DNA from 4 places in the Kitasatospora sp. NPDC001664 genome. Region 2 is predicted to be linked to each of the others. Evidence: riboswitches for the same ligand, from Rfam matches in the RefSeq annotation. Region 2 holds a riboswitch; each other region holds the start of a gene.
The links. A riboswitch is a leader RNA that binds a small molecule or an ion and turns the genes downstream of it on or off. The one in region 2 is predicted to bind cyclic di-AMP.
Positions count from the first base shown of each region.

Region 1: it holds a riboswitch for cyclic di-AMP, as region 2 does, so the genes downstream of both, ACWCYY_RS08665 (M23 family metallopeptidase) here and ACWCYY_RS00990 (glycoside hydrolase family 16 protein) in region 2, are expected to answer to the same signal.
Region 3: it holds a riboswitch for cyclic di-AMP, as region 2 does, so the genes downstream of both, ACWCYY_RS19820 (NlpC/P60 family protein) here and ACWCYY_RS00990 (glycoside hydrolase family 16 protein) in region 2, are expected to answer to the same signal.
Region 4: it holds a riboswitch for cyclic di-AMP, as region 2 does, so the genes downstream of both, ACWCYY_RS15150 (transglycosylase family protein) here and ACWCYY_RS00990 (glycoside hydrolase family 16 protein) in region 2, are expected to answer to the same signal.

Region 1 is NZ_JBSFGS010000004.1:354,549-362,049, reverse strand. Features, by position in the region: gene ACWCYY_RS08690 (ribose-5-phosphate isomerase) at 1-221, shown strand, start outside; gene ACWCYY_RS08685 (GNAT family N-acetyltransferase) at 386-1,633, opposite strand; gene ACWCYY_RS08680 (PP2C family protein-serine/threonine phosphatase) at 1,870-3,105, shown strand; gene ACWCYY_RS08675 (hypothetical protein) at 3,435-3,629, shown strand; gene ACWCYY_RS08670 (DUF6348 family protein) at 3,693-4,421, opposite strand; cyclic di-AMP (ydaO/yuaA leader) riboswitch at 4,791-4,940, shown strand; gene ACWCYY_RS08665 (M23 family metallopeptidase) at 4,943-5,968, shown strand; tRNA gene ACWCYY_RS08660 (tRNA-Gly) at 6,037-6,107, opposite strand; tRNA gene ACWCYY_RS08655 (tRNA-Pro) at 6,293-6,366, shown strand; gene tig (trigger factor) at 6,694-7,501, shown strand, end outside.
Region 2 is NZ_JBSFGS010000001.1:198,064-205,564, reverse strand. Features, by position in the region: gene aceB (malate synthase A) at 1-652, opposite strand, end outside; gene ACWCYY_RS01005 (IclR family transcriptional regulator) at 842-1,636, shown strand; gene ACWCYY_RS01000 (hypothetical protein) at 1,668-1,985, opposite strand; gene ACWCYY_RS00995 (hypothetical protein) at 2,067-2,534, shown strand; gene ACWCYY_RS00990 (glycoside hydrolase family 16 protein) at 2,536-3,717, opposite strand; cyclic di-AMP (ydaO/yuaA leader) riboswitch at 3,724-3,891, opposite strand; gene ACWCYY_RS00985 (esterase/lipase family protein) at 4,059-5,297, opposite strand; gene ACWCYY_RS00980 (ribonuclease domain-containing protein) at 5,501-5,896, shown strand; gene ACWCYY_RS00975 (hypothetical protein) at 5,956-6,267, opposite strand; gene ACWCYY_RS00970 (GNAT family N-acetyltransferase) at 6,380-6,820, opposite strand; gene ACWCYY_RS00965 (carbohydrate binding domain-containing protein) at 7,046-7,501, shown strand, end outside.
Region 3 is NZ_JBSFGS010000013.1:69,675-77,175, reverse strand. Features, by position in the region: gene ACWCYY_RS19830 (NYN domain-containing protein) at 1-324, shown strand, start outside; gene ACWCYY_RS19825 (C40 family peptidase) at 520-1,551, shown strand; cyclic di-AMP (ydaO/yuaA leader) riboswitch at 1,924-2,085, shown strand; gene ACWCYY_RS19820 (NlpC/P60 family protein) at 2,147-3,202, shown strand; gene ACWCYY_RS19815 (C40 family peptidase) at 3,420-4,475, shown strand; gene ACWCYY_RS19810 (hypothetical protein) at 4,472-5,728, shown strand; gene ACWCYY_RS19805 (glycosyltransferase 87 family protein) at 5,788-7,173, opposite strand; gene ACWCYY_RS19800 (glycosyltransferase family 4 protein) at 7,391-7,501, shown strand, end outside.
Region 4 is NZ_JBSFGS010000009.1:146,408-153,908, reverse strand. Features, by position in the region: gene ACWCYY_RS15165 (DUF501 domain-containing protein) at 1-486, opposite strand, end outside; gene ACWCYY_RS15160 (FtsB family cell division protein) at 523-927, opposite strand; gene eno (phosphopyruvate hydratase) at 1,049-2,335, opposite strand; gene ACWCYY_RS15150 (transglycosylase family protein) at 2,530-3,291, opposite strand; cyclic di-AMP (ydaO/yuaA leader) riboswitch at 3,297-3,449, opposite strand; gene ACWCYY_RS15145 (cytochrome P450 family protein) at 3,675-4,922, opposite strand; gene ACWCYY_RS15140 (SDR family NAD(P)-dependent oxidoreductase) at 5,083-5,478, shown strand; gene ACWCYY_RS15135 (MazG family protein) at 5,489-6,475, opposite strand; gene ACWCYY_RS15130 (SurA N-terminal domain-containing protein) at 6,493-7,104, opposite strand; gene ACWCYY_RS15125 (ALF repeat-containing protein) at 7,315-7,501, shown strand, end outside.

The DNA of each region.
Region 1 (7,501 bases), on a different contig from region 2:
GCGAGCAGACCGCCGAGCTCGGCCGCGAGCACAACAACGCCAACGTCATCAGCATCGGCGGCCGGATGCACACCGTCGAGGAGTCCACCCGCTTCGTCGAGGTCTTCCTCAACACCCCCTACAGCGGCGCCGAGCGCCACACCCGCCGCATCGAGATGCTCGCCGACTACGAGACCACCGGCGAACTCCCCCCGATCCCGGCCCACCACCCGCAGGGCTGATCGGCGCACCTGGCTGACGAGAGTGGTCACACCGGGGGCGCGGGGAACTGCGCGCGGGGGAACGGCAGCACCTGCAACTGGCTGACGGAGCTTCAGTTGCCGGTGAGCCGCCTTCCGATTCGCGCAGTTCCTCGCGCCCCTGGGTCGCTGCCTTCCGGTGCCCGCTAGAAGCCGTGCGGCAGCCAGGGGGCGACGTCCGAGGCGAAGGCCCGCGTCGCCTCGGTCAGGGCGCCGTCCCGCAGTTCGGTGACCAGGCCCGCCGCGGCCAGCGCCGTGAGCCGGACGCCGCCGAGGTAGGCAGCCCCCAACTCCCGGACGTCGAGCGCCAGGTCGGCCGCCGCCTCGGTGCGGACGCAGCTCGCGCCCTTGCCGGGCCCGTCCGAGTGCAGCCGCCACCGCCCGGCGTTCCACGGACAGAACGCGTCGGACACCTCCAGCACCACGTCCACCGGCGCCGCGTACCCGCGCTGCTCCAGCGCGGCCCCGAGCTCCACCAGCCGCACGTACATCGAGTCGACCAACTGCGGCTCCAGCCGCCGCGGATCGTCCACCAGGTGCAGCAGCGCGTCGTCCACCGGGCGGCTGCGGAACCGCACCCGCCCGGTCAGGTCCAGACTCAGCAGGAACTCGACCAGCGCCGCGCGGACCCCCGGCGTCCGGGCCTCCAGGTCGCGGACCCGGACGGTGCCGTCGGCGATGTCCGAGACGTTCCAGTCCATCGCGACGGCGTACCGGGCGTAGCCCAGCAGCTGCCCGCTCTCCCGGTCCTCGGCCACCACGCACTGCAGCGGCGAGGCGCCCTCCCGCCCGCCGGCGGGGTCCTTCAACGGAAGCTTCTCCCAGCCGGGCTGACGGGCCAGCATGCCGGGCCGGTGCGGGACCAGCTCCGCGTACAGCTCCTCGCAGGCCGCCACCACCGACTCCGGTGCCACCAGCCGCAGCCGTACCGAACGGTCCACCGGGGCCCGCAGCCCGACCCGTCGGGGCACGGTGACCCCCATCCGCCAGGTGCCGAGGCCGTAGCCGAAGCGTCCGTAGATGAGCGACTCCGAGGCGGTCAGCACCGCCAGTGCCTCGCCGCGCCGCCGGACCTCGTCGAGCTGGTCGCGCATCAGCCGGCTGAGGACGCCCCGCCGCCGGTGGGTGGGCAGCACGCCGACCATGGTGACCCCGGCGGCCGGGACCACGGCGCCGCCGGGGACGGCCATCCGGAAGCTGAACGCGCTGGCGCCGCCCACCGGGAGGTCGCCGTCCCAGACCCCGACCGAGCGGTCCAGTTCGGTCAGCTCCCGCCACAGCTCCCGGTCCTCGGGGAAGTCCTCGGACCCGCCGAAGGCCACCTCCAGGTTCCGGTACCAGCGGTCCCAGTCCTCGGCGGCGAGCGGGCGGAAGTCCAGGGCGTCACCTGGCATGTCGTCAGAAGTCGTACGGTGTGCGGTCATATGCCAAGAGCTATCACCGAGCATCCGTCGTGCGCGACCGACATTCGACGGGGGTCCCCTTCGCGCCGCCGCCGCGCCGCCGCCGCGCGCCCGCCGGGCCCACACCGTCCGCACGGCCGAAACCCGCTGAACCCTCACCCGTGAACGCGCCCGGCGCCGACCCACCCGTCGACGGCACCGGGTGCCGGTGGATAAGGTCAAGGCCCATGGCTGGCAGCACGCCGGGCTCCGAGCCCCGGACGACTGGCACGGGCCAGGCCGCAGCGGCGGCCGACGGCCCGTGGACGGCCCGGTTGCGCGGCAGGCTGTACCGGGCCCGCCGAGTGCTGCGCCGGACCGCCGTGGACCACTTCCGCGGGGACGCCGCCGACTGGCTGGCCTTCGGGGTGCTGTTCGCCGCCGTCCCGCTGCTGGTGCTGCTCAACGTGCTGATCCCGGCCTGGGCCCCGCCCACCGCGCTGGTGCTGCCGATCCTGGCCGGGGCGCTGCTGCTGCGGCCGGGCACCCTGGTGCTGCTCTACGCGGCCGCCGCGCTCGGGCTCTCCACCGAGTCGCTGATCCACACCGGGGAGAGGGTGGCCAGCGACCACCCGGACACCTACGTCTTCGGCGTGACCCCCGGTGCCGCGCTGGTGGTCGGTGCGGTCGGGGTGGCCGGTCTGCTGCTCGCCCAGTTCCGCAGCCGGGTCGGGGTGCCCTGGCGGGGCGGCGGCTCGATGCTCTTCGACCTGCGCGAGCGGCTGAGGGTGCAGAGCCGGGTGCCCCCGCTGCCCGAGGGCTGGTCGGCGGACATGGCGCTGCGCCCGGCCGGCGGCCAGTCCTTCTCGGGCGACTTCGTGGTGGCGGCCCGCACCGGGCCGGGCCGCCGGGTGCTGGAGGTGGTGCTGGCGGACGTCTCCGGCAAGGGCATGGACGCCGGTTCGCGCGCCCTGCTGCTCTCCGGTGCGTTCGGCGGCCTGCTGGGCTCGCTCCCGGCGCACGAGTTCCTGCCCGCGGCCAACGGCTACCTGCTCCGCCAGGACTGGGACGAGGGCTTCGCCACCGCCGTCCACCTGGTGCTCGACCTGGACACCGGCGAGTACGAGCTGCTCTCGGCCGGCCACCTGCCCGGCATGCAGCGGCACGCCGGCACCGGCCGCTGGGACGTGATGGAGGCCCCCGAGGGCGGGCTGCTCGGGGTGTACGACGGCGCCAAGTTCGAGGGCGTGCGCGGCCGGTTGGACCGCGGCGACGTGCTGATGCTCTGCACCGACGGCATGGTGGAGGTGCCCGGCCGTGACCTCACCGAGGGCATGGACCGGCTGATGGGCGAGGCGGACCGGCTGGTCGGGGGCGCCCCGTTCGCCCAACTCGGCGGCCGCGGCTCGGCGGTGAAGCTCATCGAGTCGGTGGCCAAGGACGTCAACGACGACCGCGCGGTCCTGCTGCTCTGGCGGGGCTGACCGACTGTCAAGTCCCGACGCCGATCTTCGGCCATTCCTGGGGCATAGTCCGGAAAGTGGATCTAGGACCGCCCGGAGCCGTCAAGTGCCAGTTGGGGCGGCCCTGCCGACGGACCGTCAGGCCTGCTCGGCTATCGTCTCGGTCGGCGGAAATTCGTCTCACATCGCAGGATCTTCGGGGCCTGCTCACGGCAAGTCCTTTACGCAGTCCGCACGAACGACCACACTGAGTCCGGGTGGGACGGTCGGTTCTCGGGGGGTCCGGGGGATTGCTCGGGGGATTGGGCCCGCCACGAAACTCGCTACGTAGAAAGAGGAAGTGAGTCCGGGTGGCCTTCTCCGTCTCAGCCCTGGTCCTGTTCGGCATCATCTGCGTGATCTTCATCCGCAACAAGCAGTTGAAGACCAGCCATGCCATCATCGCCGCGCTCTTCGGCTTCATGCTGAGCCAGTCCACGGCGGCCAAGCCGATCCAGGACTTCCTCAGCCAGCTCGCGCAGACCATCTCCTCGGTCGCCAGCTGAGCAGCCGCCACCCCGGCCGGCCCGGCCGGGAGGCGTCCGGTCGCGGGCCCGCCTGACGGTGGGTCAGCGCCGTCCCCGCCACCAGCGCGCGAATCTTCCGCGCGGTGGTGCGGGCGCCGCCGCGCGCTCCGGCAGTGCCTCGGGCTCGGGCGCGAACACCAGGAACAGCCGCGCCCAGCAGAGCCGTTCGCCGCGCGGCCAGTCCTGTGCGCGCAGGGCCCGCGAGGCCGCGCTGCTGACCCGGCCGTTCACCCGCACCTCGGCCACGTCGTGGCCGGCCTTGCCGCCGAAGAACAGCTTCACGCCGTTGACCTGGCCGGGCACCAGCTCCGGCAGCACGGCGGCGGCCAGCGCGGGGGAGGAGTGCTGCTCCGCGAGCCAGTCGGCGAGCAGCTCCGAGCCGGTGCCGAAGGTGGCCGCCGGGCTCTGCACCACCCGCCAGCCGGGGAACTCGGGAGTGCTGAACGCGTGCCCGCCGTCCAGGAGTTGGAGCACGGCGGTGGCGGTGGTGCCGGCCCAGATCATCACCGCGTTGTCGAGCTGCTCGGCGTCGTCGCCGCCGAAGCCCGCCGCGCAGTCCCAGACCACCGGACCGTCGCCCCGGCCGAGCTGGAGGACGTAGCCGAGGTCGACGTGGCCGGTGGTGCCCCGCTCGGCGTGGTCGCGGACCGCCACGGCGGTGGTGCCGGGCCCCCGGACCACCGCACCGTCCACGGTGAACTCCAGGCCCAGGCGGGCCATCTCGCGGACCACTCCGCGTCGGATGACGGCCAGCCGCTCCTCGTGGGGCACGGGCGGATCTCCTCGGTGCCGCCCGGACGGCGGCGCTCTGTTCTCGAACGGGAACCTCGAACGGCGAGCGTATCGGCCTGGCGTGACCGGTGTCACGGCGCCTGCCGACGGAGCGCGCAGGGCCGTACCCGGACCGTCGCATTCGACACCCTGCGTGCACGGAGGATCGGCCCAGGGTCAGCGATCATGGCCGCCAAGGGCCGAAGTCCCCGGCCCGGAGTGACTTTGGTCCCGCCCGATCGTCGTTGATCGTTCAACCCGGGGTTGCCAGCGGCCGGGGCGATGGGCTTAGCTGCGGATCCAGTCCGGCGGATCGACCGGACGGGCCCACCGGGTGGAACGCCGAGTCCTGCCACCACCCGGAGCCTCGAACCAGCACAGCCATGGCAGGAGTGGGGGACCCACAGGTAAGTCGCCGTACCGGTACGCCGGTCCGGCTAGGGGTGAAGCCGCGCCAGCGGCCGGGCATCTCCAGCCCGAACCCGACAGCTCACCTCACAGGCGTCGGAGAGGAAAGCCCCATGGGCAAGCACCGTCGCGTCCAGCTGTCCCGTCTGACCCGCATCGCGGTCGCCACCGGTGTGGTCGGTGCCGCGTTCGCCGTCCCGGTCAGCGCCGCCAGCGCGCACCAGAGCCACACCCCGGCCGCCGCCCCCGAGGCCGCCGCCGTCACCGCCGTGGTGGCCGAGTCCGCCCCGGCGGCCGCGCCCGCCGAGGCTCCGGCCGCCGCTCCGGCCGCCGAGGCCAAGGCCTACCAGGTCGTCAGCGGCGACACCCTCTCGAAGATCGCCTCCGCCCAGCAGGTCGACGGCGGCTGGCAGAAGCTCTACCAGGACAACCGGTCCGTCATCGGCGGCAACCCGGACCTGATCTACCCGGGCCAGAACCTCTCGCTCGCGGGCAAGGCCGCGGCCGCCGCCCCGGCGCCGGCCCAGACCCCGGCCCCGCAGCAGCAGTCCAAGAGCACCGAGTCCGCGGACACCACCAAGGCCTCGCGCTCCAAGGCCTCCACCCCGGCCCCGAAGGCCGCGACCCCCAAGGCCGCCGCCCCGCAGGCCGCGGCTCCGAAGGCCGCCGCCCCCAAGGCCGCCGCCCCGAAGGCCGCCGCGCCCAAGGCCGAGACCTCCACCACCGTCGCCTCCGGCGGCTACGTGGCCCCGGTCAGCGGCGGCACCTCCACCGCGTACCACGCCTCCGGCTCCAGCTGGTCCAGCGGCTACCACACCGGTGTGGACTTCCGCGCCTCCACCGGCACCAGCGTGAAGGCCATCACCTCGGGCACCGTGGTCAAGGCCGGCAACGGCGGCGCCTATGGCAACGAGGTCGTCATCCGCCACGCGGACGGCAAGTACTCCGAGTACGCCCACCTCTCCTCGATCGGCGTCTCGGCCGGCCAGACCGTCTCGGCCGGCCAGCAGATCGGCCTCTCGGGTGCCACCGGCAACGTGACCGGCCCGCACCTGCACTTCGAGGTCCGCACCGGCGCCTCCTACGGCTCCGACGTCGACCCGGTCGCGTACCTGCGCGCCCACGGCGTCAACGTCTGAGAGGACTGAGACGACGTCAGAAAGGCTCCGGCCCCCGGTCAGTGACCGGGGGCCGGAGCCTTTCGCGGAGCGGGTGACGAGAATCGAACTCGCGTGACCAGTTTGGAAGACTGGGGCTCTACCATTGAGCTACACCCGCACAGGACGCCCCGTGGCCGCGTGCTGCGGTCCCGAGGACAGGGTCAGCGTACCTGGTCGGGTCGGCTGCTCGCACACCGCTTTCGCGCTCCGGCACGTCGGGGCCGCCCGCCGGGACCGTCAACGGCCGCCCGTGGGAACGGCCGTGGGGGTGTGGGGTGGCGTGTACGCTTCCTCTCGGCACCACGGGGTGTGGCGCAGTTTGGTAGCGCGTCCGCTTTGGGAGCGGAAGGCCGTCGGTTCGAATCCGGCCACCCCGACAGTGCGGCAGGGTCTCGTCCGAAGGCGGGGCCCTGTTGGCGTCCCGGGGGCCGTCCGGGGGTCCTCGCGCGGGGCCCCGTCATCCGTGTGGCAGCACCCTGGCGTCCGCCTTTCGTGCTACCGGTAGGATGGGCGGCTGGCGGTAGTCCCTGCGCAGGTCCGTGCAGGTCAACCGCCCGAGGGCGAGGAGTCAAGCTCACCGTCCACCCCCTTGTACGGGAGATGCAGCTCCAACCGCCCATCGCCCGTCTCGCCCGCACCGCGCCCGGCCCGCCGGCCGGCAACGGCGGAGACAACCTGACCGCAAGCCCATAGGAGACCCAACCGTGAAGAGCGCCGTCGAGACTCTGAACCCGACCCGGGTTCGACTCACCGTCGAGGTGCCTTTCGAGGAGCTCAAGCCGAGCCTCGACGCGGCCTACAAGAAGATCAACTCGCAGGTCTCTGTCCCGGGCTTCCGCAAGGGCAAGATTCCGGCCAAGGTGATCGACCAGCGCTTCGGTCGCGCCGCCGTGCTGGAGGAGGCCGTCAACGACGCGCTGCCGCGCTTCTACACGCAGGCCGTCGACGAGGGCAAGATCGAGGTCCTCGGTCAGCCCGAGATCACCGACATCCAGGGCGTCGAGAACCTGGCCGACGGTGGTGACCTCACCTTCGTGGCCGAGGTCGACGTCCGCCCGGAGATCACCCTGCCCGACTTCGCCGGCATCGAGGTGACCGTCGACCCGATCGTGGTCGAGGACGCCGACGTGGAGAAGTCCCTGGAGCAGCTGCGCGAGCGCTTCTCCTCGGTCAAGGACGTCGAGCGCGCCGCCGCCGAGGGCGACGTCGTGATCGTCGACCTGGAGGCCAAGGTCGACGGTGAGGTGCCGGAGGACGGCACCGCCACCGGCGTCAGCTACGAGATCGGCTCGGGCCGCCTGCTGGACGGCATCGACGAGGCCGTCGTCGGCCTCTCGGCCGGCGAGACCAAGACCTTCACCACCGAGCTCAAGGGCGGCACCCAGGCCGGCAAGAGCTCCGAGGTGACCGTCACCGTCACCACCGTCCAGGAGAAGGAACTCCCGGAGCTGGACGACGAGTTCGCGCAGCTGGCGAGCGAGTTCGACACCCTGGAGGACCTGAAGGCCGACT
Region 2 (7,501 bases):
GGTCCGCCTCGCCCTTGGCGATCAGCCGGGCCGCGTTGTGGAAGAAGTACAGGCCGAAGTCGAAGAGGCCGCCGGAGACCGGCGCGCCGTCGACCAGCAGGTGGGTCTCGTCCAGGTGCCAGCCGCGGGGGCGGACCACGACGGTGGCCAGCTCGGCGGCGGGCTTGAGGGCGTAGGACTTGCCGGCCTCGGTGGTGAAGTCGATCCGGCCCTCGTAGGCGTCGATCAAGTTGACCTGACCGCTGACCACGTTCTCCCAGGTGGGGGCGGTGGCGTCCTCGAAGTCGGCGAGCCAGACCTTGGCACCCGAGTTGAGCGCGTTGATGACCATCTTGCGGTCCGTCGGGCCGGTGATCTCGACCCGGCGGTCCTGGAGCGCGCGGGGAGCGGGGGCGACCTTCCAGTCACCGGCGCGGACCTCGGCGGTCTCCGGGAGGAAGTCGAGGGTGCCCGCGGCCGCGATCTCGGCGCGCCGGGCCTTGCGGCGGGCCAGCAGTTCCTGCCGGCGGCCTTCGAAGGCGCGGTGGAGGCCGACCACGAAGGAGACGGCCTCGGGAGTGAGCACCTCCTCGCTGCGGGGGACGCGCGGACCGGCGACAGTGACGACCGGAGCGGCGGAGGGGGCGCCGACGGGGTCCTGGTCTGCAGCCATGGGCAGAACACTCCTTGGACAGTTGAGCCAGCAGGGAGGCTCCGGTGGGTGCCTCCTCGATACCGACCCACCTACTGGCGGGTTCGGTTCTGTAAGGTGGAGACTAGTTTCCGCGATACAGAATTTCAACGGTTTGTTGAGGTAGATCGCCGGGACTCTACTCCTCCTCCACAGCAGAAGGGAACGCCGGTGGCCACCACCCCCGCTGCAGCACCGTCCGGGGCCGAGCGAGCCGGCGGCGGCGTCCAGTCCGTCGAGCGCGCCTTCCAGCTGCTCGAAGCACTCGCCGACTCCGGCGGCATCGCGACCCTGAGCGAGCTCTCCGCCAGCTCCGGCCTGCCGATGCCGACCATCCACCGCCTGATCCGTACCCTCGTGCAGCAGGGCTATGTCCGCCAGGACACCGCCCGCCGCTACACCCTCGGCCCGCGGCTGATCCGCCTCGGCGAGACCTCAGGCCGCCTGCTGGGCAGCTGGGCCCGCCCGTACCTGGCCGAGCTGATGGAGGCCACCGGGGAGACCGCCAACCTCGCGGTGCTGGAGGGCGGCGAGGTGGTCTACGTCGGCCAGGTACAGTCCCGCCGCTCGATGCGGATGTTCACCGAGGTCGGCCGCCGGGTGCAGCCGCACTGCACCGGCGTCGGCAAGGCGCTGCTGGCCCAGTTGGACGAGCCCGAGGCCCGCGCGGTGCTCGGCACCCAGCCGCTCCAGTCGCACACGCCGTACACCGTCACCGACCCGGACGAGCTCTTCGCCCAACTGGCCCACGCCCGGGCCTCCGGCTACGTGGTGGACGACCAGGAGCAGGAGATCGGCGTGCGCTGCATCGCGGTCGCCGTCCCCGGCGCACCGACCCCCACCGCCCTCTCGGTCTCCGGCCCGGAGGCCCGGATCCGGGCCCTGGAGGCACAGGCCGGGGAGAGCTCGCTGGTCCCCGTGATGCGCCAGATCGCGACCCGACTCGGTCAGGTCCTCGCCCCCTGACGTCAGGTCAGGCCCGCCCGACCTCCCGGCCTCAGTCCGGATCGAGGTCGGGCGGGCCCGCCTGTGCCGCCGTCAGCTGGAAGACCGTCAGCTCCGGCTCCACGCCCACCTCGCGGAACAGCCGCGGCGCGGCGGCCAGCTTCGGATCCGCCCGGACGGCCTCCAGGGTGGCCTTGTCCCGCCACAGGCTCTGCACCCGCCAGCGGCCACCCGGGCCGCGCAGCAGCTCCGTCCTGATCAGCCCCTCCGGCAGCGCCCCTGCCACCAACTCCCGGTACGACGTCACGAGTTGGGCCTCCTTCTCGGGGCCGACCACCCCGGAGACCTCGCTCAACACCTGTCCGGACACCGTCCGCACCTCCATCTCTCCCGGACACTCTGCCGATACATTCTGTGCAGTTGGCGACACGGAGAGCGAACGGAGTGGACCATGGGTGGACGGAAGCTGACGGTGGTGCTGGCCGCAGCCGCAGCGCTGGTGCTGGGGGTGACCGTGCCGGCGAGCGCGGCGCCCTCGAACTCGGACCTGGAGGTGGTCCGGCTGGACCCCGAGGCGGCTCCACCCGGTGGCACCACGACGGTGCACGGATTCGTCGCCAACGGGGGCCCCGACCGGACCGAGTCGCCCTTCACGGTGGTGCTGACGGTCCCCGAGGGCTTCACCTTCGAGGGCCCGACCTTCCCGACCGACTGCACCCTCACGGCCGGGAACCACGCGCTGACCTGCACCTTCGGCGCCGGCCTGCCTCAGTACCGGACCGCGACGGTCCTCGCCCCCGTCCGGGTGGACACGGACGTGCCCCCCGGCACGACGGCCGAGGGGCAGGTGACGGTGGTCAGCGCGGACGACACGGACCTCACGAACAACTCCACGCCGTTCACGCTCTCCGTGAGCTGACTCAGCGGTAGACGCGGACCCAGTCCGCGGCGAAGTCGATCGGTGCGGTGCCGGACGGCGCCGGGTGGTACTTCCCGGCACCCACCGAGAGGTTGAGGATCAGGTAGGCGGACCAGTCGGCCCCCACGCCCTGGTTGTCGGAGAAGACCTTGACGCCGTTCACGTACCAGTCGACGGAGTTCGCACCGTAGTACGTGCCGATGGTGACCCACTTCTCGTGGCCGATCGCGGTGGCGTCGGTGAGGTACTTCTGGCCCGACCTGACGTGGTTGGTCAGCTCCAGCAGCGCGGCGTTGTCCGGGTGGTACTCGAAGGTGTCGATCTCCCCGTTGCCGTTCTTCCAGGTCCACAGCGCGGGCCACGCGCCCGCCTCGGAGGGCAGCTGCACCCGGGCCTCGGCGTAGTCGCCGGTCCGCACCTGGAAGCCCTGCGAGGAGTACTCGGTGGTGAGCAGTCCGGTGTCCCAGGCCTGCTTGCCGTTCTCCAGGGTGTGCGCGGAGGGCTTGGCGGTGAAGGTGGCCACACCGTTCGCGACCGAGACGCCGGACGGGTTCAGCCAGTCCAGCTTGTTGTCGTCGGGGTTGTGGTTGCCGTAACGGTAGCTGCTGCTGCGGTCGTTGACCCACTTGCTGCCGAGCGCGACGGGAGCGTCGAACTCCTCCGACCAGGTCAGCGCCTTGCCCGGCACGGGCGAACCACCCGGGGTCGGGGTCGGGGTGGGCGTCGGAGTGGGCGTGGGAGTGGGCGTGGGGGTCGGGGTCGGGGTCACCGAGGCACCGCCGACGGTCAGCTGACGGGACGGCAGGTTGTGCCAGCCCCCGTTCTGGTCCTGCCAGAAGCCGAACTGGGTGTACGTCCCGGCCGGCAGCGCCCGGGCGCCACTGGTGAAGGTCACCCCGCCCGGGCAGATCCGCACGTTGCTCGCGTTGCCGGGGAAGTCGAGGTTGCGGCCGGCCGCGTCCCGGACGCCGACGCCGAGGGTCTTGGCGGTGAAGCAGGAGCCGGAGTGCACGGTCAGGCTGGCCCGGCCGGCCACATCCGCGGCCAGGGTGTTCGGGCTGAGCCGGTCCTGGGTGACGACGGTGACGGCCTCGGCCTGGCCGGCCAGCGGGGCGGCGGCGATCAGCGGGACGGCCACCAGGGCGGCCGCGCCGAGGCGCGCGGGAGTGACGGAGAAGCGCATGGGCAGGAGTCCTCTTTCGACGCCTGCGAGGTGAGCTGTCGGGTTCGGGCATGAGGGAACGCCCGGCCGCCCGTGAGCGGCTTCACCCCGAGTGCCCCTGCGCCGAGTGGGCGGGCAGGGGTCACGGACTGACCTGGTTCCCCCGCTCCTGCCCGTACTCGGTGTGGTCGAGTGACCGTCGACGGGCAGGCAGGACTCGGCGCCCCGGCGACGGCGTCCGCTCGTACGCGGACAACTCCCTGCAGGCTAGGCGGCGACCCGCCGAGCGACAACGAGACGTCCCTCACAGGACCCGGCCCACCGGTCGCAGCCGACCCCTTGGGCGGATACCGTTCCGCTCCTCAGGACAGCCAGGCGGCGACCTGGGCGGCGGCGGCCGGAGCCCAACCGAGTTCGAGGTGGTTGAGGTCGGTGAGCAGCCTGGTGCCGCCGACGGTCCGGATGCCGGTGGTGTCGAGGGCGCTGGCGGTGAGGACGATGCCGTCGCTCGGGCCGCGGTTCTCGTTGAGCAGGCCGGGGAGGTCGGCGGAGCCGCCGGCCAGCAGGTAGGCCGGGACGGCGGCCGGGGTGCCCGCGGCCTGCAGCGGGGCGATCAGCGAACCGGCGTCGATCGCGGCCTGGATGCCCTGGCCGGCGGTGTAGTAGCCCTGGCCGCCGTAGTAGGTGGTCCACCAGTCCTGGGTGAGCTGGTCCACGCCGTACCGCCCGTCCCAGCGGGCCAGCAGCTGGCGCTGGCCGGGGAAGCAGTCGGAGCCGTTGACCGGCAGCACGCCGAGGCAGGGCTGGGAGGTGTAGGTGCCGTAGCAGGTCATCCAGAGGTGCGGGGAGGGTGCGTTGGCGGTGCCCCCGCAGGCGGGCCAGGTGGCCAGCGAGAAGCTCCAGCCGTGGGCGTAGACGTAGTCGAGGCCGCCGTTGGGGCCACCGAGGGTGACCAGCCGGCGGACGTCTCCGGGGTAGGCCCGCCCCCAGGACGGCCGGACCGAGGAGGCCCAACTCCGGGCCGCCACTTCGCCCTTGCTCCAGGCGACCAGGTCGACCTGGCCCACGCCGAGCCGGTCCCGGATCACCGCGACGGCGTCCCCGACCGCCTGGGCCTGCATCAGGTTGTCACCGTGCTTGTGGGCGAACCCGATCGCGAAGACCCGGTGCCCGGCGGCGGCCAGCTGCTGCGCCAGCCCGGTCGAAGGGCAGCTCGCCGCACCGCAGTTGCCGCTCTCGGCGGGGTTGGCCCAGGCCCGGTCCGCGTTGTCGTTGGCCCCGTGCACCAGCAGGACGGCGGACTTGGCGCCGGTGTCCCAGCCGGCGGCCGAGTAGAGCAGGAAGCGGGCCGAGGAGGGGCGCTTCACCCCGCCGAAGTAGCTGACCCGGGCGCCGTCCTGGTCACCGCGGCCGTCCGCGGGGAACTGCTCGGCGCGGAACCCGGTGGTGGTGTCGTACCAACGCTCCACCTTGGCCCAGCCGTTGCCGGGTGCGGAGTACGTCGCCTCCAGCTTCAGGTACGCGGGGGTCGCGGCGGCGGCCGGACCGAGGCCCAGCGCCAGGGCGGCGCAGCTGAGCAGCAGTACGAGGAGTCGTCTCACAGGGAGCTCCAGCCTGGTGGGGGGCAGGGGTCCGGCCACGGTAGGCGGACCGGCACCGCTCCCCCATGGCACGGTCACACATCCGGCACCTGCGCCGCATGGCGGCAACCCACAAGTCACGTGGATTCACGGCGAGTTACCCGTCGGTGAAGTGTTTCCGCAACGCTTCCTCCGGGACCTGACAAACCCTCAGACTGAAAAACATGCGAATCACTCTACGCGCGTTGAAGACCCGTGCCGCTTCCGTCGCCGCCGTCGGTCTGCTCACCCTCGCCCCCACCGCCGTGTTCGCCACCGACGCCTCCGCCACCGTCAGCGGGAGCATCTGCCACACCGCCCTCCCGGCCGAGGGCCGCACCACCGTCAAGCTGATCGACCAGGGCGGCCCGTTCCCCTACAGCCAGGACGGCATCGTCTTCCAGAACCGCGAGGGCGTGCTCCCGAAGCAGACCACCGGCTACTACCACGAGTACACCGTGAAGACCCCGGGCTCCTCGACCCGCGGCGCCCGCCGCATCGTCACCGGCAAGGTCTTCCACGAGGACTACTACACCGCCGACCACTACGCGACCTTCTACAAGGTCAACTTCGGCTGCTGACGCCCCACTTCACCCACCGGCCGCCCGCCCCACTTCCCCGGGGGCGGGCGGTCGCGCGGTCAGCTCGGGACGGGCCGCGCCGGACGCGGCGCACGCTGACTGAGCCCCATCAGGCCGAACCCGACCAGCAAGAACACGTTGCCGATCATCACCAGGCCCATCCGGAAGCCGAACTCGCCGACCAGCAGCCCGAACACCGCCTGCCAGACCAGGGCGAAGGCCGACACCAGCTGGGCCCAACCGTGCAGCCGGGGACGGCGGACGTACCTCCGGTTCAGCGGGAGCATCCAGCCCCGCGTCAGCGTCGCGATCCCCGACCCGGCGAGGAAGACCGCCACCAGCAGAGGCGGAACTGCGAGATACACCTTCACGATTCGCTCCCCGCACCCCGGACACGCTCCGGAGCGCAGCGCGATCATGGCACCCGGCCCCCACCGCGTCCAGTGCCGATCCGCGTGATCGTCCACCGCCGCACCGGCGCGTTCACGGCAGCTCCCGCACCATGAAGACGTCCACCGGGTCCTCGGTCTCGACGGTGAATCCGTGGCGTTCGTACAGCCGTCGGGCCGGGCTGCCCTGGAGGACGTTGAGGCGGACGGGGGTGCGGGTGCGGTCGCACTGCTCCAGCAGCCGACCCAGCACGCCCGAGCCGACGCCGGCTCCCTGGTGGCGCGGGTCAAGGTAGAAGTGCTCCAGCCAGCAGCCGTCCGCGGCGGGCCGCAGGGCCACGCAGCCGGCGAACTCGCCGGCCACCTCGATCACCCAGGTGTGGCCCGGGTCGAACCCGTCACGCAGCCGCTGCCGGACGCGCTGCGGGTCGTACCGGCCGAGCCGCTCCAGATCCGGTCGCAGCACCGTCGCGCGCAGCTCGGCCACCGCCTCGACGTCCGAAGCCGATGCCTGCCGAAGATCCCAGTCCGCCATGCCCGGCACGCTATCGCGCCGGACCCGGGGCCTCGCCTCCGGACCTGACGTCGGGCCTTTACGGGGGATTTACGGACGAGTACCCTCCTGAAACATCTTGCAGAGTCTTGCGCAAGACGGAGCGTCAACTCCGGTCGGTGGCGTGCGCCGCAGGGCCCCACCCCTGTGCCGTCGCCGGAGGGGGCGTCTCCTCCCCCACCCGTCAGGCATTCGAGGAGTCCCTCCGTGGACCGTGAAGTCGCACGCCGCCCCCGGCGATCCCGCCATCCACTGGCCGCCGTACTGGCCGTCGTGGCAGGGCTGTTGGCCACCCTGCTGCCCGCACTCACCGCCAACGCGGCCACCACCGCGACCGTCTACTACAAGCCCGCCACCACCTGGAGCGCCGTCTACCTGCACTGGGCCCCCACCGGCGGGAGTTGGACCACTCCGCCCGGCACCGCCATGGAGGCGGCCTGCTCCGGCTGGTTCAAGAAGAGCGTCGACCTCGGCGCCGCCACCGGTCTCCAGGCCACCTTCACCAACGGCTCGGGCAGTTGGGACAGCCGCAACGGCGCCAACTACCAACTCGCCGGCGGCACCAGTGCCGTCTCGGGCGGCACCGTCACCACCACCGACCCGTGCGCGGCCGCCACCCCCACCTCCGCGACCGTGTTCTACTCCACCGCCGGCCGCAACTGG
Region 3 (7,501 bases), on a different contig from region 2:
CTGCCGCTGGAGCAGCAGCGGATGCGGCTGTTGGGCGGGCTGGCGATGCTGGCCCAGCGCACCCAGGCCGAGGTGACCTGCGTGTTCGACGGTCAGGACCTGGACGCTCCGGTCATCATGGCGCCGCCGCGCGGCGTGCGGGTGCGGTTCAGCCGGACCGGCGAGACGGCGGACGAGCTGATCCGCCGGCTGGTGCGGGCCGAGCCGCAGGGGCGGCCGGTGGTGGTGGTCTCCACCGACAAGGAGGTGGCGGACGGCGTGAAGAAGGCGGGTGCGCGCCCGGTCTCCTCGATGCTGCTGCTCCGGCGGCTGTCCAGGCCGTGAACTCTTCTGATGTCCGGTCAGGGGAGCGTGGCGCGTTTGTGTCCGTCTCGTGAAAGCCGCTGTGCGTAGGGAAGTTCGTCCCGGTAGGGGAGTGGCGCGACGGCTCCTGACTCACTAGGGTCAGGCGTCAAACCTATTTTCTGGACTATCGCTCGAACGGGTGGGCGTCCAGGAGTGCTGAAGGAGTTCGTCACCTTGGCTTCCCACCGCCGTCCCAAGCAGCCGAGCCGCGCACGGGTCATCGTGCTCACCGCCGCCGCTGCGACCGCGGTCGCCGTCTCCGCCCAGTCCGGTGCCTACGCGGCCCCCGCGAAGCCGACCAAGGACGAGGTCAAGGCCCAGGTCGACAAGCTCTACGAAGAGGGCGAGCAGGCCGCCGAGCGCTACAACGGCGCCAAGGAGCGGGCCGACCAGCTGCGCAAGCAGGCCGACCAGCTGCAGGACCAGGTGGCCCGCGGCCAGGAGCAGATGACGCAGCTCCAGACCGGCCTGGCCGCCGTGGCGGCGGACGAGTACCGCAACGGCGGGGTCGACCCGTCGGTGGCGCTGATGCTCGCCTCCGACCCGGACGGCTACCTGAGCAAGGCCTCCAGCGCCGACCAGGTCAACCAGACCCAGGCGCAGACCCTGCGCTCGCTCCAGGACCAGCAGCGCCGGCTGGACCAGCAGAAGGCCGAGGCCGCCTCGGTGCTGGCCGAGCTGGACCGCAACACCAAGGCCCTGAACGACTCCAAGAACGAGGTCCAGCGCAAGCTGCAGGAGGCCAAGAACCTCCTCAACCAGCTGAGCGCCGCCGACCGCGCCGCCATCACCAGCGGCGACCGCTCCTCCCGCGGTGCCACCCGGATCGACCCGAGCACCCTGCCGCCGGCCGCCGGCTACGCGGGCGTCGCGATGAACGCCGCGCTCAGCAAGCAGGGCCGCGCGTACGTCTGGGGCGCCACCGGCCCGAACAACTTCGACTGCTCCGGCCTGATGGTCTGGGCCTACGCGCAGGCCGGCGTCTCGCTGCCGCGCACCTCGCAGTCGCAGGCCAGCGTCGGCACCAACGTGGGCAACGACGTGGCCAACGCCCAGCCGGGCGACCTGATCATCTATCACAGCGACGCGCACCACGTCGGCATGTACATCGGCAACGGCATGATGGTGCACGCGCCGCGCACCGGTGACGTGGTCAAGGTGGCCCCCGCCAACGTGATGCCGATCAAGACCATCCGCCGCGTCTGACGGCCGGTCAGCCGAGCACGGCATAACGGACATCTGGTGTGAGCCGGGGCAACTGACGCCCCGTGACACGCCCGGGCCCGCCGGAATCCCGCTGTGATGTGGGACACCTCCGGCGGGCCCTCCGTCGTCTCCGGAGGGCGAAATCTCAGCTCACCGTGCATTCGTGATCACGGTCGGTCGCAATCACAAATGCACTTGGACTTTCTTCCGTCTTTTTTCTTACAAGGATTTGAACCGATCACGGTTGGGTTACTAGGGTCATTGTCGAACCACCGCACTGTCGATCGTCCAGCCTGGGCGGCGGCGGTGGTTACCGCCGAGTTCGAGACGCAGCGGGGCAGGGAGAGTTGACTGCCCGACAGGGGACCCCCGAGGGGGTGGCTGCCGATCGGAGCCGGGGAACCACGTTCCTCGGGGTGAATCGGCGTCAGGCCGGCCGGTCCGTCGCGAGACGGTGCGGGGGTGAGACGTCGTAGGGCTACCTTCCAGCCCGAACCCGTCAGCTCACCCGGTAGGCGGACGTAGGAAGAAGGAGCCCGCCTTCGTGGCGTCCCATCGTCGTCCCAAGCCTGCCAGTCGTACCCGCGTCTCGATCATGACGGCCGCCGCTGCCGCCGCCGTGGTCCTCTCCAGCCAGACCGGAGCGCACGCCGACCCGCAGCCCTCCAAGGACGAGGTCAAGAGCCAGATCGACCAGCTCAACGAGCAGGCCGAGGTCACGACCGAGCAGTTCAACGCGAACACCGAGAAGCAGCAGGCCCTGCAGACCCAGGTCGGCCACCTCCAGGACGAGGTGGCGCGCGGTCAGGAGCAGGTGAACGCCCTCCAGGCCAGCCTCGGTGAGATCGCCGCCGAGCAGTACCGCAGCGGTGGGATATCCCCGACCGTCCAGCTGATGCTCTCCAGCAGCCCGGACGCCTTCCTCGGCCAGGCCGGTGCGATCAACCAGGTCGGCGTCTCGCAGGCCGACGCGCTGAAGCAGCTGAAGACCGAGCAGGACAAGCTCGACCAGCAGAAGGCCGAGACCCAGGGCAAGCTGGCCGACCTGGAGAAGACCAGCCAGCAGCTGAAGGCCCAGAAGGAGGACGTCCAGGGCAAGTTGGCGAAGGCCCAGGCCCTGTACGACTCGCTGGACGCGGCCGAGAAGCAGAAGATCCGCGAGGCCGAGCAGAAGGCCGCCGCCGAGGCGAGCGCCAAGGCCGCCGCGGCGAAGTCCGCGGCCAAGCCGCAGTCCTCCGGCGGTGACGAGCGCGCCTCCCGTTCGGAGAGCCGCACCGACCTGAGCTCCCTCCCGGCCGGCTCCTTCGCCGCGACCGTGGTCGCCGCCGCCGAGGCGCAGATCGGCAAGCCCTACGGCTGGGGCGACACCGGCCCGGACTCCTTCGACTGCTCCGGCCTGATGGTCTGGTCGTTCAAGAAGGCCGGGATCTCGCTGCCGCGCACCTCGCAGTCGCAGGCCGGCGCCGGCACCAACATCGGCACCAACATCGCCGACGCCAAGCCCGGCGACCTGATCATCTACTACGGCGACCGGCACCACGTCGGCCTGTACGTCGGCGGCGGCCAGATCGTGCACGCCCCGCGCACCGGCACCCTGGTCCGGCACGAGTCCGCCACGGTGATGCCGATCAACGCGATCGTCCGGGTCTGACCCACCCGAACGTCCTACAGCCCGCAGGCCCGGCCCCGTGCCGGGCCTGCGGCGTTTCCCGACGGTGGATCAGCTGTCCGATTAGTGGTCAAATATTCGTCCCTGTAGGGGTTTGGACTAGATCGCCGCGACTCGCTAACGTCTGCCCCCGGACCTCCGTCAGGACGCCCGCCCACCTGGTCGGCGGCGGTGGCCCGGCCGCACAGGAGCCGCCGCCGTGTCTCGTTCCCCCCTGCCGGCCGCCCGCCGGCTGACCCGCGCGCTGGTGCTCACCGCCGCCGCCACCACGGTGCTCGGCGTGGCGGCGGCCGGGGGCGCGGCCGCCGCGCCCGGCGCCCCGGCCGAGCCGACCTCGCGCAAGGACGTCAAGGCCCAGGTCGACCAGATCTACGAGGAGGCCGAGCAGGCCTCCGAGCGCGCCAACGCCGCCCAGGAGCAGCAGCGCGTCCTGCAGGCCGAGACCGGCACCCTCCAGGACCAGGTGGCCGCCGCCCAGGAGGAGCTCAACCGGCTGCGCTCCGACCTCGGTTCGGTGGCCGCCGCCCAGTACCGGGCGGGCGGCATCGACCCGGCCGTGCAGCTGATGCTGGACTCCGACCCGGCCGGCTACCTCTACCGGGCCCGCACCCTGGACCAGGTCAGCGAACGGCAGAACGACACCTTGCGCCAGGTGATCGACCGTCAGCGCCGGCTGGACCAGCGCCGCGCCGAGACCTCGGCCAAGCTGGCCGAGCTGGAGTCGGTGCGGCGCACCCTGGCGGAGAGCAAGCAGGAGATCCGCCAGCGCCTGGCCAAGGCGCAGCGGCTGCTGAACGGTCTGGGCGCCACCGAGCGGGCCCGGCTCCAGGCGGACGACGCCCGGGACGCCGAGCGCCGCGCGGCCCGCGGCGGGGAGCGGGTGGACCTCGGCAACCTCCCGGCCGCCTCCGGCCGGGCCGCCGCCGCGCTGGCCGCCGCCGCCAGCAAGATCGGCTCGCCCTACGTGTACGGTTCCACCGGCCCCCGCACCTTCGACTGCTCGGGTCTGATGTACTGGAGCTGGCGGCAGGCCGGAGTGACCCTGCCGCGGACCTCGCAGCAGCAAGCCAACGCGGGCCAGCGGATCAGTCTGGCCGACGCCCGCCCGGGAGACCTGGTGATCTTCTACAGGGACATGCACCACGTCGGCATGTACGCCGGCGGCGGTGTCGTGGTGCACGCGCCCTACCCCGGCGCCCGGGTGCGCTACGAGAGCGTCAACGCGATGCCCGTCACCGGAGTCGTCCGGGTATGACAGCAGCCGGTGGCCGGAGTGCGTCCGGCTCCGCCCCGCCGCTCTCCCGCCGGGCCGCGCTGCTGCTCGCGGCCGCCGGGCTGGTGCAGCTCTCCCCGCCCCGCGGCCGGTCGGCCGCCCCGGTGTTCTCCGGGCCGACGGCGGCGGCCACCGTGCCCGCCGTCCGGCCCGAGCTGGAGGCGCTGCTGGCCGACCGCGCCCGCGCGCTGCTGCGGCACGACGCGGCCGCTCTGCCCGCGGGGGAGGCCGGGCAGGCCGCGCTGCGCCGGCTGGCCGATCTTCCGCTGGCCGAACTCTCGTACCGCATCACCGAGTTCACGGAGCCGGCGGGCACCGGCGTGACCCTCACGGCCGAGCTCGGCTGGCGGGTCGCGGAGTACGACGAGTACCCGGCGGTGCTGCGGCGCCGGCTCTCCTTCGAACGGGGCACCGGAGGCTGGCGGCTGACGCAGGAGCAGCCCGAGGGCCCCGCCGCCCCCTGGGACCTCGGCCCGGTCTCGGTGGCGCCGGGCCGGCACTGCCTGGTGTTCGGCCAGGCCGCCCCGGCCGAGCTGGCCCGGACGGCGGCCGCCGCCGACCAGGCGGTGCCGCTGGTCGGTGAGGTCTGGGGCGCGGGCTGGCCCGGGAAGCTGCTGATCGGCCACCCGGCCACCGCCGAGCAGTTCGACCGGCTGCTCGGCACCCCCGCCGGGCAGTACGCCGGGATAGCCGCCGTCACCACCGCCGCGGCCGGGGCCCCGGTGCGCACCCCGGCCGACCGGATCCTGATCAACCCGCAGGCCTACGCGGGCCTGAGCGACCTGGGCCGCCGGGTGGTCACCGCGCACGAGATCACCCACGTGGCCACCCGCGCCGACACCAAGCCGTGGACCCCGCTCTGGCTCTCCGAGGGCGTGGCCGACCACACCGGCTACCGGGGCACCGACCGCACCCCGCAGCAGATCGCCCCCGAACTGGCGAAGGCCGCCGCGGCCCGGGGCTTCTCCCCGAAGCTGCCCGCCGACGCCGACTTCACGGCCGGGGCCACCGGGATCGCGCTGGCCTACGAACTGGCCTGGTCCGCCTGCGACCTGATGGTCCGCCGCTTCGGCGAGCGCCGGCTGGTCGCCCTCTACCGCGCGAACGCCGCGGCGGGCCCGGCCACCACCCGCGAGGAGTGGCTGGACGGCCTGCTGCGCACCACCCTCGGCCTCGGCCTGGACGAGTTCACCCGCCTGTGGGCCGACGACCTGCACCAGCGCTTCGCGCACTGACACGCCCCGAGCCGAAGGGCGCCCCGAGCCGCGCCCGGAGGCGAGCGGGCGAGTACCAGTCAGCGCGGGACGGCGGGCTTGTCGACGTCGTCCAGCAGGTCCTGCTCGTAGGCGATGCCGGGCCGCACCGGGTAGCCGGCGGGGGCGGCCGGCTCCAGGGCGCGCGGCGGCAGCACCAGGGTCCTGGTCTGCCCCGGGACCTTGGTGGAGAGCCAGAGGCGACGGCAGGAGAGCACCGCGGCGGCCAGCAGCGTCAGGTTCCGCGCCGTCAGGACGGCCACGCCCCAGGGCTCGCTGGCGACGACCTGGCCGAACAGGATCGGGAACTCCAGCATGGTCAGCAGCGTGGTGACCAGGACCAGCACCGCCACCGGCCGCTGGCTGGTGCCGCGCACGGTCAGGCAGACGGCCGCGACGCCGACGATCCAGACCATGTACTGCGGGCTGATCACCCGGCTGGTCACGGTGAAGACCAGCAGCGCCGCGAGCGCCGCGTCGTAGGTGGTGGCCGAGGTCCAGCGGCGGGCCCGCAGCCGCCAGAACAGCAGCCAGCCGAAGCCGCCGACCGAGGCGGCCAGCGCCAGCTTGGTGATCACCGGCACCCACGGCCCGAGCATCTCCACCGAGCCGTAGTTCATCTTCACCTCGCCCTGCCAGCCGCCGAAGATCCGGGCGTAGTGCAGCGGCAGCGCGCCGAGCGACTCCACCTCGATGCCCCGGTCGCGCTGGAACTTGAGGAACTCGAAGGCACCGTTCATCCCCGCCGTGAGCAGGAAGCCGAGCGCGCTGAACGAGGCGATCGCCGCCGTCCAGGAGCGCCGGGTGCGGCGGCCCTTCGGGGTGCCGAGCAGGGCCAGCACCGGCCAGACCTTCACCAGCCCGCCGAGGCCGAGCAGCGCCCCGCCCAGGCCCGGGCGGCGCAGCAGCACCAGCAGCCCGGCCACCGCCAGGGCGGTCACCAGGATGTCGTAGCGGCAGTAGACCGTCGGCCCCAGCAGCGGAACCCCGGCCACCCAGACCCAGGCTCCGGAGAAGCTCCGGCCGCGCCTGGTCCCGGCCCGCGTCAGCAGCACCATGGTGACGGCGTCGAAGACCGCGCAGAGCACCCAGAAGGACACCAGGTAGGACCAGGGCAGCAGCCCCGGCAGCAGGATCACCAGGGCGGCGCCGGGCGGGTACTGCCAGGTGACGTCGTCCAGCGGGAAGGTGCCGGTCTGCAGCACCTGGTACCAGCCGTGGTAGATCACCGACACGTCGGCGGTGACGTCGGTGGCGGCGATCCGGAGCACTCCGGTCACGATCAGGACGAGCAGCGTCCGGGTGGCCAGCCAGCCGCCGGCCAGCGCCCACAGCGCACCTCCGGCCGGCCTCGGCGAACCGTTCGCGGGTACGGGGGCGCGCTCGACCGCGCTCAGACCGGTGCTCCCGGCCGGGACCAACTCCACCGCACTCCCTCGTCCACGCGTGCGCGCACCGCGCCCGTCCACCCCGGCCCCCGTCCGCCCTCCCGGCCTGCGGCCTTCTCGCCGGGCGCAGACTCCGTCAGGTCCGATCGGCCAACGGATGCGCGGCCGGTCGCGTTCCCGGCGCACCGGGGTGTTGACCTATCGTACGGACCACCGACCGGTACACCGAGCACCCCCCGACCGAGCGAGCCGTGACATGCAGAAGACCCTGATCGTCACCAACGACTTCCCGCCCCGCCCGGGCGGGATCCAGGCGTTCGTGCACAACATGGCCGTCCGGCAGCCCCCGGGCAGCGTGGTGGTCTAC
Region 4 (7,501 bases), on a different contig from region 2:
GGCCCACCAGTCCTCCAGCATCGCGATCGCCTCGTCGCCGAGCGGGTTGACGCCCTCCCCGGCGGCCAGCGAGTGGCCGACCAGCACGTGCAGGCACTTCACCCGGTCCGGCATGCCGCCGGCGCTCGGGAAGCCCTCCAGCACCTCGATGGCGTCCCGGCGCGCGATGTAGTCCTCGTGCGCCTTCTGGTAGGCCGCCGCCAGCTCCGGGTCCTCGGCCAGCCGGGCGGTCTGCTCCTTCATCACGCCGTCCGCCTCCAGGGTGCCGATCAGCGAGGCGGCCTTGGGGCAGGTCAGGTAGTAGAGGGTCGGGAACGGCGTGCCGTCGGGCAGCCGGGGCGCGGTCTCCACCACGTCCGGGTTGCCGCACGGGCAGCGGTGGGCCACGCCGCGCAGGCCGCGCGGCACCCGGCCGAGCTGGGCCGCGATGGCGGCGACGTCCTGGTCGTCGACCAGGGGGGTGTCGGTCGAGGGGGTGTCAGTCATGGGATTGCTACTGCCTCTGGGGGTGTGCTGCTGCGCCTAGCGCGGGACGGGGGTGGTGTCGGCCTGGTCGACCGAGTCCCAGACGCTGGCGTACCAGGGCTGGGCGGCCTTGGCCTGTGGAGCTGACGCACCGTCGGCCGAGGAGGACTTGGTGGCCGGCGGGGCCGGGTCCACCGAGATGAACGGGGTCTCGCCGGGCATCGCGTAGTGCAGCCGTTGGCGGGCCTGGGCCTTCACGAACTCCGGGTCCTGCCAGCGCGCCTTCTCCCGGCTGAGCTTCTCCACCTGGGCCCTGGCGTGCTCGGCCTTGGCCCGCTGGGCGTTGATCTCCGAGCGCTGCGCGATGTACTGCCGGGTGGGGTAGGCGAGGATCGCCACCAGCGAGCAGAGGACCAGCACCAGCACGGTGGCGCGGCTGGTGAAGCGCGGTCGCGCCGCCAAGCCCGGAATCTTCCACATCGCCGGTACCCCTCCATCCACACGCCGGTGCCCCGGCCCACCACCCTACGGGGTGGGAGCCGGGGCACCGGGCACAGCTGGCTGAGTGTCAGCCCCGGGTCGCTCAGGCCTCGGCCTTGAACCGGGGGAAGGCCCCGCGGCCCGCGTACTCGGCGGCGTCGTCGAGGATCTCCTCGATGCGCAGCAGCTGGTTGTACTTGGCGACGCGCTCGGAGCGGGCCGGGGCACCGGTCTTGATCTGGCCGCAGTTGGTGGCGACGGCCAGGTCGGCGATGGTGACGTCCTCGGTCTCGCCGGAGCGGTGCGACATCATGCAGCGGTAGCCGTTGCGCTGGGCCAGCTCGACGGCGTCCAGGGTCTCGGTCAGCGAACCGATCTGGTTGACCTTCACCAGCAGCGCGTTGGCGGTGCCGGTCTCGATGCCGCGGGCCAGGCGGGCCGGGTTGGTGACGAACAGGTCGTCACCGACCAGCTGGACCTTGTCGCCCAGCTTGTCGGTCATGGCCTTCCAGCCGTCCCAGTCGGACTCGTCCAGCGGGTCCTCGATGGAGACCAGCGGGTACGCGGCGACCAGCTCGGCGTAGTAGTCGATGAGCTCGGCGGAGGAGATCGCCTTGCCCTCGAACTGGTAGGCGCCGTCCTTGTAGAACTCGGAGGCGGCCACGTCGAGCGCCAGCGCGACGTCCTTGCCCGGGGTGTAGCCGGCCTTCTTGATGGCCTCGGTGATGAGGTCCAGGGCCTCGCGGTTGGAGTCCAGGTTCGGCGCGAAGCCGCCCTCGTCGCCCAGGCCGGTGGAGAGGCCGCGCTCCTTCAGGACGCCCTTGAGCGTGTGGTAGACCTCGACGCCCCAGCGGACGGCCTCGGAGAAGGACTCCGCGCCGATCGGGGCGATCATGAACTCCTGGATGTCGACGTTGGAGTCGGCGTGCGACCCACCGTTCAGGATGTTCATCATCGGGACGGGCAGGACGTGCGCGTTCGGGCCGCCCAGGTAGCGGAACAGCGGCAGGTCGCTGGCCTCGGAGGCGGCGTGCGCCACGGCGAGCGAGACGCCCAGGATGGCGTTGGCGCCGAGCGAGGACTTGTCCGGGGTGGCGTCCAGGTCGAGCATGGCCTGGTCGATCAGGCGCTGCTCGGTGGCGTCGTAGCCGACGAGCTCCGGGCCGATCTGCTCGATGACGGCCAGGACGGCCTTCTCGACGCCCTTGCCGAAGTAGCGGTTCTTGTCACCGTCGCGGAGCTCAAGCGCCTCGAAGGCGCCGGTGGAGGCACCCGACGGGACGGCGGCACGGCCGGTGCTGCCGTCGTCCAGACCGACCTCGACCTCGACCGTGGGGTTGCCACGGGAGTCGAGGATCTCGCGGGCTACGACGACATCGATGGACGGCACGAGGCATCTCCTTGCGGAAGCGGGATGTGTAGTCGTTACGACCAGAGCCTAACCGCACCGGGCCCCGGGACCACGCTGACCTTGGTCCCGTCTCACCTCGTGGCCTTCCTACCCACCGGTAGTTCACCTGGGACGGGCACGGAGGGGCCGCACCGTCGAACGGTGCGGCCCCTCCGTGATGACGGTGCGTCGGATCAGCCCAGCTGGAGGACCTGGCCGGGGTAGATCAGGTCGGGGTTGCCACCCACGACCGACTTGTTGGCCTGGTAGACCTGGTGCCAGTCCTGGCCCTTGGCGGCGGCGATGCCGGACAGGGTGTCACCGGACTTGACGGTGTAGCTGCCGGTGGCCGGGGCCTTCGGCGCGGCGTGCTTCGGGGCGTTCACCGTCGGCGCGGCGGCCTTCGGGGTCTCGACCTTGGGCGCCGGCTTGGTGGTCTCGGCGGCCTTCGGCGCCGCCTTCTTGGTCTCCGTCTTGGGCGCGGCGGCCTTCGGGGTCTCCGCCTTCGGCGCGGCCGTGCGGGTCTCCGAACGGGAGGCCTTGGCCTCGGAGTTGGTGTCGACCTGGGCGGCGGCGCCGCCCTTGGTCAGGCCCGCCTTCACGGAGCAGACCGGCCAGGCGCCGGGGCCCTGGGAGGCGAGCACCTTCTCGGCGACCGCGATCTGCTGGCCCTTGGTGGCCTGGTTGGCCTGCGGCGCGTAGGCCTTGCCGCCGAAGCCGGCCCAGGTGCTGGAGGTGAACTGCAGACCGCCGTAGAAGCCGTTGCCGGTGTTGATCGACCAGTTTCCGCCGCTCTCGCACTGGGCGACCTTGTCCCAGGTCGAGACGGGTGCGGCCTGGGCGCCGGTGGCGGCCATCAGCGGAAGGGCGAGGCCGACGCCCGCGACGCCCGCGACGGCGATCGCCTTCTCGGCCTGGGTACGACGACGGTGACGGCCCGAACCAGAAAACAGCATGAAGAAGTCCCTCTCCGCACGCCTGCGAGGTGAGCTGTCGGGTTCGGACCGGGAGGTGGCCCGGCCGCCGTGAGGCGGCTTCACCCCAAGCCGTGGGGGGACGGCGACGTACGTGTGGGTCCCCCGCCCCTGCCCAAGGGTCTGGTCGGTGTCCCGGTAGCGCGGCGGGCAGGATTCGGCGTTCCGCGCGCGGGGTCCGCAGCTGCGGACTCCAGGGAGGGTAAGCAGATCAGCTGATCGATCACAAGCTCATGTCGAACACATCACACCGAAATCACGCTGCGCGGTGGGTCGTCCACAAACCGTACTCCTGTGGCCGGATTGATGTGTATTCAGATCACGGTCGATCAGATATGACCGACACGCCGTCAGATAACGGGTGTTCAGCCTTCCGGGGTGAAGCGGACCGGCAACTCCCGCAGCCCGCGCATAATCAGGCCGCCGCGCCAGCGCAGGTCAGCGGGCTCGGCGGCGAGTTGCAGGTCGGGCAGCCGGGTCAGCAGGGCGGCGAGCGCGAGCTGACCCTCCATCCGGGCCAGCGGGGCGCCGATGCAGTAGTGGATGCCGTGGCCGAAACCCAGGTGCGGATTGTCCTTGCGCGCGAGGTCGAGGGTGTTCTCCGCCGCGAACCGGGCCGGGTCGCGGTCGGCCGCCGCCAGTACCACCAGCACCGGGTCGCCGACCGGGATGTCCACCCCGCCGATGGTCAGCGGGCTGGTGGCGAACCGCCAGGTGGCCAGCTCCACCGGGCCGTCGTAGCGCAGCAGTTCCTCCACCGCCGTCTCCAGCAGCGCGCTCTCGCCCCGGCGCAGCGACGCCTGCAGCAGCTCCCGCTGCTCCGGGTCGCGCAGCAGGGCGTAGGTGCCGTTGCCGATCAGGTTGATGGTGGTCTCGAAGCCGGCGAACAGCAGGATGAAGGCCATCGCGGCGGCCTCGTTCTCCGTCAGGTGCTCACCGTGGTCACTGGCGCGGATCAGGCCGGAGATCAGGTCGTCGCCGAGGTCGGCCCGCTTGCGGTGGATCAGCTCCAGCAGGTAGGCGCGGATCCTCTTCACCGCCCGCCCCACTCCGCCGCGTTGGCCGCCGTGGTGACGGATCATCGCCCCGGCCCAGTCCCGCAGGTCGTCCTGGTCCTCCGGCGGCACGCCGAGCAGGTCGCAGATCGCGTAGATGGGCAGCGGGAAGGCGAACTCGTGGATCAGGTCGGCCTCGCCGCGGGCCGCGAAGCCGTCCACCAGGCGGTCGGTCAGCTCCTGCACCCGGGGCTGGAACTCGGCCACCCGGCGCGGGGTGAAGGCCTTGGAGACCAGCCGGCGCAGCCGGGTGTGGTCCGGCGGGTCGATGTTCAGCAGATGGGTCATCAGGTCGGCCTGCCGCTCCCCCGGGATGCCGACCCGGCCGGTGCGGTGGGCCTGCTCGCTGTGGTGCGCCGGGTTCTTGGAGAGCCGGGCGTCGGCCAGCGCCTGCCGGGCGTCCGCGTACCGGGTGACCAGCCAGGCGTCCACCCCGCTGGGCAGCGTGGTGCGGTGCACCGGGGCGTGCTCGCGCAGCCAGGCGTACGCGGGGTACGGATCGGCGGCGAACTCCCAGGTGAAGAGGGCGGGCTGGGTCGGGGCGGGGCTGTCCGGCATGGTGTGAACGGTAACCCGCCGAAGTATGAGTGAGCCTGGTCACCTGGCGGGTAATTGCTCTTGCGGAGGATCGGAGCGTGCTTACGATCCTCCGATACGGACTTGGAGGGACGCCGGTGCGGCGCGTCCCGCCGGGCGCGGCTCAAGGAGGAGCAGTCCCATGCGAGTAACCGGGGCAGTGGTGGTCATCGCGGTACTGGACGGCGGTTCGGGTGCCGGGCTGGCCCGGCGGTTCGCCGCCGCCGGCGCGGCCGGGATGCTGATCGCCGATCAGCGGGCCGGCGTGGCGGAGGACCTGGCCACCGAACTGGACCGTCCGGGCTGCCCGGTGGTCGGGGTGGGCGCCGACGTCCGGCAGCCCTCCGACGTGGCCGCCCTGGTCTCCACCGCGGTCAAGCACCTGGGCCCGATCGACCTGTTCTGCGTCTGCGGCCCCGACGCCGAGCGCATCCTCCCGATCGCCGAACTCCCCGCCACCCTCGGCCCGCTGGCCGAGCTGATGGCCCAGGTCGGCGAGGCGATCGGCGAGGTCCTCGCCCCCGCCGTCGCCGCCTGAGCCCTTCCGCTCACTCCGCCGCCCGGACCTCGTCCCGGTAGGCGCGGGTGGTGGCGCGCAGCGCCTGGTCGATGTCCAGGTCCTCGTCGTAGGCCCGCTGGGCGAGGGCCAGCAGCACCCTGCCCAGGCTCTCCTGGTCGAGCGCGGCGGGGAGTTCGTACGGGGCGTCCGGAACGGCGGTGAAGCCGGCCCGGCGGACCCGGGAGACCAGCTTGGCGGCGTACGCCAGCGCGGGCAGCCCGGCCGGGACGCCGTCCAGGATCGAGTCGCGCTGCTTCTCGGCGGCCTTGAGCTGCTCCCAGTTGGCCTCCACCTCGGCGGCGCCGGCGGCCTCCACGTCGCCGAAGACGTGCGGGTGACGGTACATCAGCTTCTCGACGATGTCCCCGGCCACGTCGTCGACGGTGAACGGGTCCTCCGGGTGCTCCTCGGCGATCCGGGAGTGGAACATCACCTGGAGCAGGACGTCACCCAGCTCCTCGCGCAGGGTGGTGCGGTCGCCCTCCTCGATCGCCTCGACCAGCTCGAAGGCCTCCTCGACCAGGTACTTCACCAGCGAGGCGTGGGTCTGCTCGGCGTCCCAGGGGCAGCCGCCCGGGGAGCGGAGCCGGTCCATCACCGCGACCAGGTCCAGCAGCCGGGCCCCCGGAAGGTCGTAGGAGCCGGGCAGCAGCTCGATCTCGGGCGCCTCCCCGGCCTGCTCGACCGCGATCCGGGCCAGCGCGTCGGTGAGCCCCGGGTCCCCGTCCGGGCTGCCGAGCCAGAGCGTCACGCCCTCCCGCTCCCCGGTCAGCAGCCGGGCCAGTGCGGGCGCGGTGGAGCGCTCGACCAGCTCCACCGTGACGCCCGCCTGGCGGACGGCCGGGAGCTGCGGGTGGGCCGGGTCCCCGGCCAGCACCCGGGCCGCCCCGCGCAGCGCCTCCCAGGCGGGCCAGGAGAGCAGGCCGGGGGCGACCCGGTGAGTGGTGGTGAGCAGGATCAGCTTCGGAGTGTCCACACTCCGAACCTACCCGGTCAGGCGGTGGCGGCGGGCTGCTTGATCCAGTCCGCGGGGGCAGTCACCAGGCCGATCTGCTGGACGTCCCAGCGGCCGTAGCGCGGGTTGACCTCGATCTTCAGCTTGGCCCCGGCCTCGGTCAGCGCGGAGCGGATCGCGGCGTCGCCCTCAGGGGTGCGGGCGTCCTTGCCGGCGGCCAGCTTCTGGATGCCCAGCTGCTGCCGGTAGAAGGAGTCCACCGCGTCGGCCGGGACGTTCTGCCGCACCAGCAGTTCGCGCGCCAGCTCGGCCTCGCCGCCCATCATCTTGGCCTGGCCCGCCTTGGCCTCGGCGATCTCCCCGTCGGTGACGGTGAGCCGACGGTCCGCCAGGGCCTGGGCGACCACCCGGTCCAGCACCAGGTCGACCACCGTCCGGCGGACCAGCCCGGCCCGCTCGGCCTGCTGCCCGCCGGTCTCGGCCGCCACGCCCTGGCGGACCTCGCCGACCCGGGCCTCCACGGCCGCGATGCTGATCTTCTCCCCGCCGACCACGGCAGCCGATCCCTGGTGGGGCGGCTGACTCCCGCAGGCCGCCAGTGCGGCTCCGGCGAGCAGGACTCCGGCGGTGGTGCGGAGGTGGCGGATCACGTGGGGCCTCCCGGGAGTTGTGGGGCGCGCGTGGTTCTGCTGACGGTGCACCAGTCTCGTGGCCCGGGGGCGTTTGGCCAAGGGTGCCGACGTCCCCGGAAGGCTGGTGTCGCGACGGGGCGCACCGGCCGGAAACCGGTTTGATCACCCACCTATGATTCGTACTCGCGTTCACTGCACGTTCTTTGCACCGGTGGGGGAATCCCGTACATGAAGCTGTCCCGCGTCTCCGCTGTCCTCACGGCCGCCGCGCTCGCCCCGGCGATCCTGTTCCCGTCCGCCGCCTCGGCCACCGGGAACCCGCCCGCCACCCCGGGCGTCTCGGCCGCCGACAGCCAGACCGACGAGCAGAACAAGGACCTGATCAAGGCCATGCTCGCGGACCCGAAGGAGGGGC